Regions from separate parts of the Micromonospora sp. NPDC047134 genome, predicted to be linked through region 1. Evidence: riboswitches for the same ligand, from Rfam matches in the RefSeq annotation. Region 1 holds a riboswitch; the other holds the start of a gene.
What was found. Region 1 has a riboswitch for cobalamin ahead of ABZ795_RS25295 (acyl-CoA thioesterase). Riboswitches for the same ligand answer to the same signal wherever they lie in the genome.
Positions count from the first base shown of each region.

Region 1 (5,406 bases):
GCGGGTGAAATCCCCCGGCGGCCGCGTCGCGACCCTAACCAGCGACGAGATCGGCCGAAGCGGCATCGCGCTCGACGGCGCCCCGGTCGGGACGAACGTTCACGTCGTCACCGGTGATGCCACCGTCAACGGCCTGGGCAAGCGTTCGGACCTCACTTACCAGGGTTACACGATGGTCTATGACGCCGCGGACGGACGTCTGCTCTACGCATGTCTCGGCAGCCCCTGCCCCCGAAAGGAGCTTTCGTGAGGAGACTCGCCTCTCTGGTGGTCGCCGCGGTCGGCGTATTCGCCACGGCCACCCCCGCCACAGCGGCCGTCCCGCGGCCCGAACCGACTGGCTGGCTGGTGACGGAATCCTCCGGCAGCACACCCACGCCGGACAACACGCCGCCGCAGACCAGTACCGCTCTGCCCGCCGCCCTGCCGCAGGACGATGTGAAGCGGATCTGCCGCAGCCAGCACGCCGCACAGGCATCGACCCAGCAGGGCTGGATGATGGACCGCTTCAATCGGTGCCACATCGGCCATCGCAAGGTCGAGCTGCGCTGTAGGGGCTGCAGCACGGCGATCGCCAGCGTCGAATTCGGAGTCTCTACGCGAGTTCGCACAGCCCCACCTCTACTGATCTTGCTTGTTTGGGCTGGTAGGGGGTCTTGTCGCGGATGCAGGCCCAGAGGACGTTGAGGCGTTGTCTGGACAGGGCGGCGGTGGCTTGGCGGTGGGTCTTACCCTCAGCTCTCTTCTTGTCGTAGTAGGCGCGTGATTGTGGGCAGTGGGTCAGGGCGGTGAAGCTGGACATGCTGAACACCCGGCGCAGACCACGGTGGTAGCGGTGCGGCCGAACCTGGTGACCCTGTCTGCGTCCGGAGTCGCGGGAGATCGGGGCGAGGCCGGCGTGGGCGGCGAGTGCGGCGGGACTGGGGTAGGTGGTGAGGGTGCCGGCGTGGGCGAGGAACTCGGCGGCGAGGGTGGTGCCGATGCCGGGCAGGCTGGTGACGATCTTTCCCAGCTCGTGCTCGGCGACAATCACGGCGATGGTTTCTTCGATGGCGGTGATGCGGTCGTTGACCGCTTCCAGGTCGGTGGCCATCTGCGCCACGATCCCGGCCACGGTGGCCTCTCCGGCGACGGCGATGGTCTGCGTCCGGGCGGCGGTGAGGACTTTGGCGGTGAGTGCCCTGGCGGCCCGGACGCCGTGCTGGCGCAGGTAGTCCAGGATGCGGGCTTCACCGGCGCGGCGCAGTCCGGCGGGTGTCTGCCACTGCGCGAGGAGCCGCAGCGCGCCCTTGCTGCGCAGGTTCAGCGTCTTCTCGAGCGCTGGGCTGATCATGGCCAGGAGGTCCTGGATGCGGGCGGTGATGCGGACCCGGTCGGCGACCAGGTCGAGGCGGCGGGAGACGAGTAGCTTCAACTGCTGCTGCACCCCGTCGGCGAGAGTGAGGGTCGGTAGGTCGCCGCGCATGCGCAGGGTCTGGGCGATGACGTAGGCGTCGTGGGCGTCGGTCTTGCGTTCGCCGTGGAACGCCTCCGCCATCCGTGAGGTGACCATGCCGCTGACGTAGCGCACGTCCGCATTCCGGTCGAACAGGACCGCCAACAGCAGCGCCGCTGGTCCGCCGCGTAGGTCGACGGCCCAGCGGATCGGCTTGCGGCGTTTGCCGAGCCGCCCGGCGATGCCGGAGATGGCCTGCTGGTCGTTCGGAATCTTCTCGGACACCACCACGGTGCCGTCGTCGTCAATGACGCACACGTGGTGGTGGGTCTTGCCGACGTCGACGCCGGCCCACAGGCTGCCCATCGGGCATCACCCTCTTCGGTTGTCTGGTCAAGGGGCGTGGACCCGCCGCGGTTCAGTGGCCACAACTTCGGAAAGGGCGATCGGTCGCAAGTCTCCATCCAGTGCTGATACAGCGGTCGTCAGCGAGGGTCGGGGCGTCCTACTCCTAGCTGGCCATGACATCGGCAGCACACACCCAGACAGTCACCCGACCCTCCGGGTCCACACGGCAAACGACACAGTTCGATGTCCGGTTGCGGGTCGGACGGACTCGGGCGGTGACGGCTGCGTTCCTGCTGCCCGGCGGCGGCCCGGCGTCTCCGGACACGGGTGGATGCTGCTGCCGCGCGGGGTTACTGGCGGCGGGCTGGGCGGCGGCCGTCGCGGCGCTGCTCGTGCTGGACCTACTCGGCGTGCCGGTCGATTGGTTGGGTACGGCGACCCGTGGTCAGCTTCGCCACGTCGATCTCGCGAGGGCTGGCGATGCTTGTTGCAGGCCGGCCTGGCCCTGGTGGTCGCGGTGCTGGCTCGGGTCGGCGTCTCGCGGGGCCTGGCCGCTCTGGTGGCGCTGGTGACGCTGATCGCGGTGATCGGGTGGCGGATCTGGCGGGGTTGCTGGCGGAGGCGGCGTGCCGCCGGCGTTCACCGGGCACGCCGCCGGGGCCGGCAACCACCAGATCGCGGTCTCCAGTCTGGTCCTGCACGTGTTCGCCGCTGCCCTGTGGGTCGGCGCCTTGGTGGCCCTGCTGGCAGTCGCCGCAGCCGGCACCTCGCCGGCGCCGCAAGCCGCTACAGCCGCCTCGCGCTGGGTTGCTTCGTCGCCGTCGGCGTCAGCGAGATCGTCAACGCCGCCGTACGCCTTGGCGCGGTGGACCAACTCTGGTAGTCCTCCCACGGCTGGCTGATGCTCGGCAGGCTGGCCGCGCTCGCCGTTTGCTATCCGTTGGAGGCTAGGCGGATGCCGAGTGCGACGAAGGCGACCGCACAGATCCGGTTGATCCGTCGGGACCAGCGTCCGTCGGCCAGTCGACCGGCGAGCCGTCCGGCGCCCGCGCCGAGGGCGATGTCGACGGTGAGTTGCACCGCCACGAAGAGCGCCCCGAGCAGCACCAGTTGGGCGGTGGCGTTGCCGGCTGACGGGTCGACGAACTGGGGCAGGAACGCCACGCTGAACAGGATCATCTTCGGGTCCAGCAGGTTGGTCACCAGCCCGCGTACGAATGACCGCCCGGTGCCGCCGGGGTGCTGCGGCTCGGTGGCGGTGGGCGTTCCGGTGCCGCGCAAGGCGCGGATTCCCAGGACGATCAGGTACGCCGCGCCGGCCCAGCGGATCGCGTTGAACAGCACCGGCGAGGCGGAGACGAGCGCGGCGAGGCCGCAGACGACCGCGGCGACGTGCACCATCTCCCCGGCGGCGACGCCGAGCGCCGCGACGGTACCGGCGCGGGTGCCGTAGCGGGCGGCGTTGGCCAGGACGAACATCATGTCCGGGCCGGGGGTGACCATGAGCACGACGATCGCGGCGAGGTACCCGGCGAGCGTCGCCGCAGACAGTCCGAGCCCGACTCAACCCTCCCCGGCTCCGTCGAGCAGTGCCTGACGCAACGCCAGCCGGTGCTCGCGGCGGATCCGCGCCTCCCGGTAGCGGCGCCGGTCGCCGTCGGTCTCGGGCAGCAGCGGCGGCACCGGCCGTGGCTGCCCGTCGTCGTCGATCGCCACCATGACCAGGTGCGCGGTGGCCACGTCGGTGGGCGGCACGGCGCGGTCCCACCGGTCGGCGGTGACCTTGACGGCGACCTCCATCGAGCTGCGACCGGCCCAGGTGATCCGGGCGTCGACGTGGACCACGTCGCCGACCCGTACCGCGCGCAGGAAGGCGGTCTCGTCGATGGCCGCAGTGACGGCCGGACCGTCGGAGTGCCGGGCGGCGACGACCCCGGCGACGGAGTCGATCAGGTTGAGGATTCGGCCGCCGTGGACCGTGCCCATCAGGTTGGTGTGGTGCTGGTCCATGATCTGCGACAGCGTCAGGTGCGACGCCGACGGCGGTCGGCCGGTGATGGTGGTGGTGTCGTGCACAGCGGGAGTCCGTCCTCGGGAAGCATATTGCCGATCCCGCCGGCACGCACGTCGAGGAACACGCTCGTGGCGTGTCACCCGCCCGACCCGCCCGCGAGGTCGACGGCAGCGCACACACCTCGTGTACGCAGCGCGGGCAGGTCTTCGGACTCGCGGGCACGACCGGGGTCGCCGGTCTCCTACTGGCCGTCGCTTCCCAGACCGAGTGGTCCAGTGCGTGGTGACGGCGGTCGTTCCCACTCACCGCTGCGGGGCAGTCCCGGATTCACACCGGGTTCCCTCTTACGACGCCCGACCTGGTACGGCCGGGCGAACCAGCGCCGTCGCCAGCCTATCGCGCTGCCTGTCACGCACCGGGTGGTCGCGGGGGCCGCTGTGAGGTAACTCCCTCCGCCGCCGCCGGGAGGGTGACGGCGGGATGTCGAAGATCGTCACGTCGTCACCACCCGCCGGGGGCGTTGGCGGGTTGGGCGCGGCGAAGGTGACCGGCGCGCCGAACGCGGCCCGCCGTAAGCCCTACGACCGGAAGTCCGACGGGCGACCAACCTCAACCGGCGCAGGCCATCACCCCAGCCGCCGGCGGACTACCGGCCCTACAGCGCCGGAAACCCTACGTGGTGGCCGAGACCCTTGCCGCGCTACACGGCCCGACCGACGGCACGGTGACGCTGCCGCGTCACCTCGACTGGTCCGGGCACGCCGAGTACGACCTGAACCGGCCCGCGCGCCTGGCCAGCATGTACAAGGTGGTGCTCATCGAAGCCAGTACCGTCGAGGACCTGAACACCTGGCTCAATGCCGACCTGCTGCGGCGGCTCTGGCCCACCTTGTGGCTGCCGCCCCAGCTCCGCCAGCACTGGGAGGACGCCTTCCCCGAACTCGCCGCGACCCGCAGCAACGCGACGTAGCGGTGGACCCCTTCCACGAACCGCCCCGTTCGCCTGGCCCGCAGATCGAATATCAAATGACCGCGTATCGAACGCATCTGGTGCCGCAAATCGAAAGCGAACGGCCTCGCAGATCGGAAGTTCGGCGGTTATGATGACGCCGTGCCCACACCGCATCTGATCCCCCGCCACGCCGCCGCGCAGGTCAACGCTGCTCTGGCGGACACCCGCGTCGTCTTGATCAGCGGGGCACGCCAAGCGGGTAAGAGCACCCTGGTCCGCCTCGTTGCCGGCGATCGTCTGGCCGAGCGCCGCGATCTTGATCGGGCTCAGGACCGGGCGGCGGCGATCGCCGATCCGGTCGGGTTCGTGGACTCCTCCGAACTCCTGGTCATCGACGAGATCCAGCGCGCTCCGGAGCTCCTGTTGGCCATCAAGGCTGCCGTCGACGAGGATCCCCGTCCTGGCCGCTACCTGCTCACCGGATCGTCGCGGCTGTTCGGCATGGTGGCTGCGCCGGACGCGCTGCCCGGTCGGATGGAAACCGTCGAGCTCTGGCCATTTTCCCAAGGTGAACTCGACGGAGCCCTGGACGGATTCATCGACGCCGTCTTCGCGCTCGGCCCGGACCTGCGACACGAGTCGGACGTGACCCGCGCC
Region 1 covers NZ_JBEYUI010000029.1:950-6,355, forward strand. The annotation lists partial or broken gene ABZ795_RS25280 (hypothetical protein) at 1-250, shown strand, start outside; gene ABZ795_RS25285 (IS110 family transposase) at 596-1,801, opposite strand; gene ABZ795_RS25290 (LysE family translocator) at 2,717-3,286, opposite strand; gene ABZ795_RS25295 (acyl-CoA thioesterase) at 3,347-3,859, opposite strand; cobalamin riboswitch at 3,977-4,193, opposite strand; partial or broken gene ABZ795_RS25300 (hypothetical protein) at 4,373-4,767, shown strand; gene ABZ795_RS25305 (ATP-binding protein) at 4,909-5,406, shown strand, end outside.

Region 2 (5,406 bases), on a different contig from region 1:
CGCTGCGGCGCAGGCCGTCGCTGTACTCGCCACTGTCGCTGACCACCTCGTTGACCGCGTCGAAGGCGTACAGCGGGTTGGTGGGGGAGCCGAACTTGCCGTACCGCTCGCTCATCGACTCGGCGACGTTGAAGATGTGGGTACGCAGCCGCTCTCGCAGCACCTGCTGGTCGGCCGCCGAGGTGGTCAGCGGCTGCCCGGCGGAGTCGGTGAAGAACCAGGCCGGGGTCTGGCTGTGCCAGACCAGCACGTGACCGTAGACCCGCAGGTCGTTGTCGCGGGCGAAGTCCATCATGGTCAGCGCCTGCTCGTGCGGGCGGAAGTTGCCCGCCTCGTCGTACCAGGCCTCCGGCTTCATGTGGTTCTCGGCCGTGATCTGGTTGAAGTGCCGGGTCAGCAGTTGGGCGGGGGCCCCGATGGTCTCCCGGCTGTCGATGGCCACCCCGACCGGGAACTCCGTGGTCTCGTGCAGCGGGGTGAGGTCCTCGATGACCGGCGGCTCGGGCACCCGTACGACGATGTCGTCGGCGAGGAAGTCGCTGGTGTTGCCGGGCACGTCCTCGCCCTGCCAGCGGGTCTCGAAGTAGAGGAAGGCGCTGTCCGCGGCCGGCATGGTGAACCGGGCGGTCACCTCCGTCCACCCCGAGTTGGTGATCGTCTCGAACTGGGCCAGGGTGCTGAAGGACTGGCTGCTCCCGGTGGTGCTGGCCAGGCTCAACCAGATCTGGTCGGCCGGCTGCCCCTCGGCGAACCGCAGCCAGGCGCTCAGCTCGTAGGTCACCCCGGCGGTGAACAGGCCGGTGACGTCCCGACCCAGCCCGGCACCCTGGTTGACCCGGTCGCTGACCAGTGCCGCCGAGGTGCCGCCGTGCGCGACATCGGTGATGGTGACGCTAGGGGCCCCCGGGCCACCGTCGCGTGGGCCCCAACTGTCCAGGCCGTCCTCGAAGTCGGTGTCGATGACGATCGTGCCCGGCGCCGGCCCGCCACCGCCGCCGTCCTCCGGCGCGGTGATCAGCACGTCGTCGAGCAGGAACGGGGTGGTGCCCTCGGCCTCCACGTACAGGGTGGCGGCGTCCAGGCCGGTGGGCAGGGTGTACTCGCCGCCGATGCGTACCCACTCGTCGGCGGTGGTGCTGACGTTGTCGCCGATCCAGGTGTAGGTGTTGTCACCACCACCGGCCGGGGTCGACTCGACGGTGAAGTGCACCCCGGCGGTGCCCTCGGTGCCGGCCGGAAGTTTCGCCCACGCGCTGACGGTGTATCGGATGCCCGGCCGCAGCAGGGTGGTCGCGTTGGTGGCGGGGCCCTGCCAGTCGGCGGTGCGGCCGGTGACGGACAGGCTGCTGTCGCTGTCGCGGCCCTCCTCGGCGAGGGCGAGGGTCACCTCACCCCGGGGCCCCCAGGGGGCGTACGAGCCGGACTCGAAGTCGTTGCTGAGCACGACCTCGGCGGCGGCGGCCGGGGTGGGGGCGACGGTGACGGCCGCGACGAGCGCGGCCGAGCACAGTACGGCGAAAGTTCGTGATCGGCGTCGTGATCGATGGGACGGATTCCACAGGCGCATCGACTGGTCCCTTACGCAAATTGGACAGTGGTGGGGGTGCCTGACATCGGGGTTCCGGACAGATCCAAGCGCGTGCATGTTATGTCGAGCCCATCCCGATGGCCAGAACTTCCGGAAGTTTTCGGAAAGTTGCGCGGGTCCGGCGCTGTCGTCGCCTGTCGTCGCGCTCGGTCGGGTAGTCCGATCGATGCGTGCTGCGATACACCATCTGGTATTGAGGTTCCTGGCACGTTCCCATATATAGTGTTGCCTGCAGCTGGTTCGGCCGTCACTCCACGACGGCCGAGGCAAGAGGGAACCCGGTGAAATTCCGGGACTGCCCCGCAGCGGTGAGTGGGAACGACCGCCGTCAACTAAGCACTGGGCCCGCCAGGTCTGGGAAGCGACGGCCAGTAGGCACTAACACGCCCACGAGTCCGAAGACCTGCCAGCGCGCCGCGCGCGTACGTGTGCGGCGGTCGAAGGCCGCGCGGGACGGCCGACGCCATCAGCTGGTCATAGACGGCAGTCAGGCCGTCCGGTGACCGGCGGCGTCCTCCCGCGTGCCCGTCGACCTTCACCGACCGGTACGAGGAGGGACCATGACGGTGACCCGGGAACAGGCAGGGCCGGAACAACGCCGGCACGTGATGCAGGTCCGTAAACGCAACGGCGACACCGAGCCGGTGGACGTCAACAAGATCGTCAAGGCCGTGGAGCGCTGGGTCGCCGACCTGGACGAGGTCGACCCGTTGCGGGTGGCGACGAAGACGATCAGCGGTCTGTACGACGGGGCGACCACGGCTGAGCTGGACAAGTTGTCGATCCAGACGGCCGCCGAGTTGATCAGCGCGGAGCCGCAGTACTCGAAGCTGGCGGCGCGGCTGCTGGCCGCGTACGTGGACAAGGAGGTTCGTGGGCAGCAGGTGGCGAGCTTCAGCCAGTCGATCCGGTACGCCCACGGTTTGGGGCTGATCGGGGACGCCACCGCCGCGTTCGTGGCCCGCAATGCCCGCAAGCTGGACGATGCGGTCGATCCGGAGGGTGATCTGCGGTTCGAGTACTTCGGGCTGCGGACGGTCGCGGACCGGTATCTGTTGCGGCATCCGCAGACCCGCCTGGTGGTGGAGACCCCGCAGTACTGGCTGCTGCGGGTCGCCTGCGGGCTGTCCCAGTCGCCGGGTGAGGCGATCGGCTTCTACCGGCTGATGTCCAGCCTGGCGTACCTGCCGAGTTCACCGACGCTGTTCAACTCCGGCACCCGACACACCCAGATGTCGTCGTGTTTCCTCGTCGACTCGCCCCGCGACGAACTCGACTCGATCTACGAGCGGTATCACCAGGTGGCGAAGCTGTCGAAGTTCTCCGGCGGCATCGGCATCTCCTGGACCCGGGTGCGGGGCCGGGGCGCGTTGATCCGGGGCACCAACGGCAGGTCCAACGGCATCGTGCCGTTCCTCAAGACCCTGGATGCCGGGGTGGCGGCGGTCAACCAGGGCGGCCGGCGCAAGGGTGCGGCCTGTGTCTACCTGGAACCCTGGCACCCGGACATCGAGGAGTTCCTGGAGCTGCGGGACAACACCGGGGAGGAGTCGAGGCGTACGCACAACCTGAACCTGGCCAACTGGATCCCGGACGAGTTCATGCGCCGGGTGGAAGCCGACGGCGACTGGTCGCTGATCGACCCCTCCGACGCGCCGGAGTTGCCGGACCTGTACGGCGAGGCGTTCGACGAGGCGTACCGGGCGGCGGAGAAGAAGGCGGTCCGCACGGTCAAGGCCCGTGACCTGTACGGACGGATGATGCGCACCCTCGCGCAGACCGGCAACGGGTGGATGACGTTCAAGGACGCGTCGAACCGGCTGTCCAACCAGACCGGCGCACCGGGCAACATCATCCACCTGTCGAACCTGTGCACCGAGATCCTGGAGGTCAACAGCGACACCGAGACGGCGGTGTGCAACCTCGGGTCGATCAACCTGGGCGCGCACGTCACTGCGGACGGCATCGACTGGGAGAAGCTGCGCGCGACCGTCCACACCGCGGTGCTCTTCCTCGACCGGGTCATCGACATCAACTACTACCCCGCGCAGCAGGCGGCGGCGTCGAACCCGCGCTGGCGACCGGTCGGGCTCGGGCTGATGGGCTTGCAGGACGCCTTCTTCACCCTGCGCATGCCGTTCGACTCCATACCGGCCCGGGAGCTGTCCAGCCGGGTGCAGGAGGAGATTCTGCTGACCGCCCTGGAGACCTCGGCGCAGCTCGCCCAGCAGTTCGGCCCGCACCCGGCGTACGCCGACACCCGCGCGGCGCGCGGTGAGCTGCACCCGGACCTGTGGGGCGCCGACGTCACCCAGGTGCAGCGGTGGACCGCGCTGCGCGAGACGATCGCCGCGTACGGCCTGCGGAACTCGCTGCTGGTGGCCATCGCGCCGACAGCCACCATCGCCTCGATCGCGGGCTGCTACGAGTGCATCGAGCCGCAGGTGTCCAACCTGTTCAAACGCGAGACGATGTCGGGCGAGTTCCTCCAGATCAACACCTACCTGGTACGCGAACTCAAGGCGCGAGGGCTGTGGACCCCGCCGATCCGCGAGCAGATCAAACGCGCCGAAGGGTCGGTGCAGGGCATCGCCGAGCTGCCCGAAGACGTACGGGAGTTGTTCCGCACCGCGTGGGAGCTGCCGCAACGGGCGCTGATCGACCTGGCCGCCGCCCGTGCCCCGTTCATCGACCAGTCGCAGTCGCTGAACCTGTTCATGAGCGCGCCGACCATCGGCAAGCTCTCCTCGATGTACCTGTACGCCTGGAAGTCCGGGCTCAAGACCACCTACTACCTGCGCTCGCGACCCGCGACCCGCATCCAGCAGGCCACCGTCGCCGTCACCCCGACCGCCACGCCCGTCGTCGCGGTGAGTGATGACGAGGCACTGGCCTGCTCCCTGGAGAATCCCGAAAGCTGCGAGGCCTGCCAGTGACCACCGTCTCCGAATCCCACACCAGCACCGGCACCAGCTCGGGGGAGCAGCAGATGCTGCTCGACCCCGGCATGGACCTGACCCTGCGGCCGATGCGCTACCCGCAGTTCTTCGACCGCTTCAAGGACGCGATCAAGAATACCTGGACCGTCGAGGAGGTCGACCTGCACGCCGACCTAGCCGACCTGGCCAAGCTCTCCCCGGCCGAACAGCACCTGGTGTCCCGGCTGGTCGCCTTCTTCGCCACCGGCGACACCATCGTCGCCAACAACCTGGTGCTCAACCTCTACCAGCACATCAACTCCCCGGAAGGCCGGCTCTACCTGTCCCGGCAACTGTTCGAGGAGGCGGTGCACGTGCAGTTCTACCTGAACCTGCTCGACACTTACGTGCCCGACGAGAAGCAACGGTACGAGGCGTTCGCGGCGGTGGAGAACATCCCCTCGATCGCCCGCAAGGCCGAGTTCTGCTTCAAGTGGATCGACTCGATCTTCGAGCTGCGGGACCTGAAAACCCGCGCCGACCGGCGGGCGTTCCTGCTCAACCTGATCTGCTTCGCCGCCTGCATCGAAGGACTGTTCTTCTACGGCGCCTTCGCCTACGTCTACTTCCTACGCTCCCGAGGGCTGCTGCACGGCCTCGCGTCCGGCACCAACTGGGTGTTCCGCGACGAGTCGATGCACATGGCCTTCGCCTTCGACGTGGTCGACGCCGTACGCGCCGAGGAACCCGACCTGTTTGACGCCGAGATGGAGCAGCAGGTGCGCGACATGCTCGCCGAGGCGGTCGACTGCGAGGTCCAGTTCGCCGCCGACCTGCTGGAGCAGGGCGTCTCCGGGATGCCGCTGGCCGACATGCGCCAGTACCTGCAACACGTGGCCG
Region 2 covers NZ_JBEYUI010000001.1:32,355-37,760, forward strand. The annotation lists gene ABZ795_RS00125 (endo-1,4-beta-xylanase) at 1-1,567, opposite strand, end outside; cobalamin riboswitch at 1,808-2,014, shown strand; gene ABZ795_RS00130 (ribonucleoside-diphosphate reductase subunit alpha) at 2,149-4,524, shown strand; gene ABZ795_RS00135 (ribonucleotide-diphosphate reductase subunit beta) at 4,578-5,406, shown strand, end outside.
Region 2: it holds a riboswitch for cobalamin, as region 1 does, so the genes downstream of both, ABZ795_RS00130 (ribonucleoside-diphosphate reductase subunit alpha) here and ABZ795_RS25295 (acyl-CoA thioesterase) in region 1, are expected to answer to the same signal.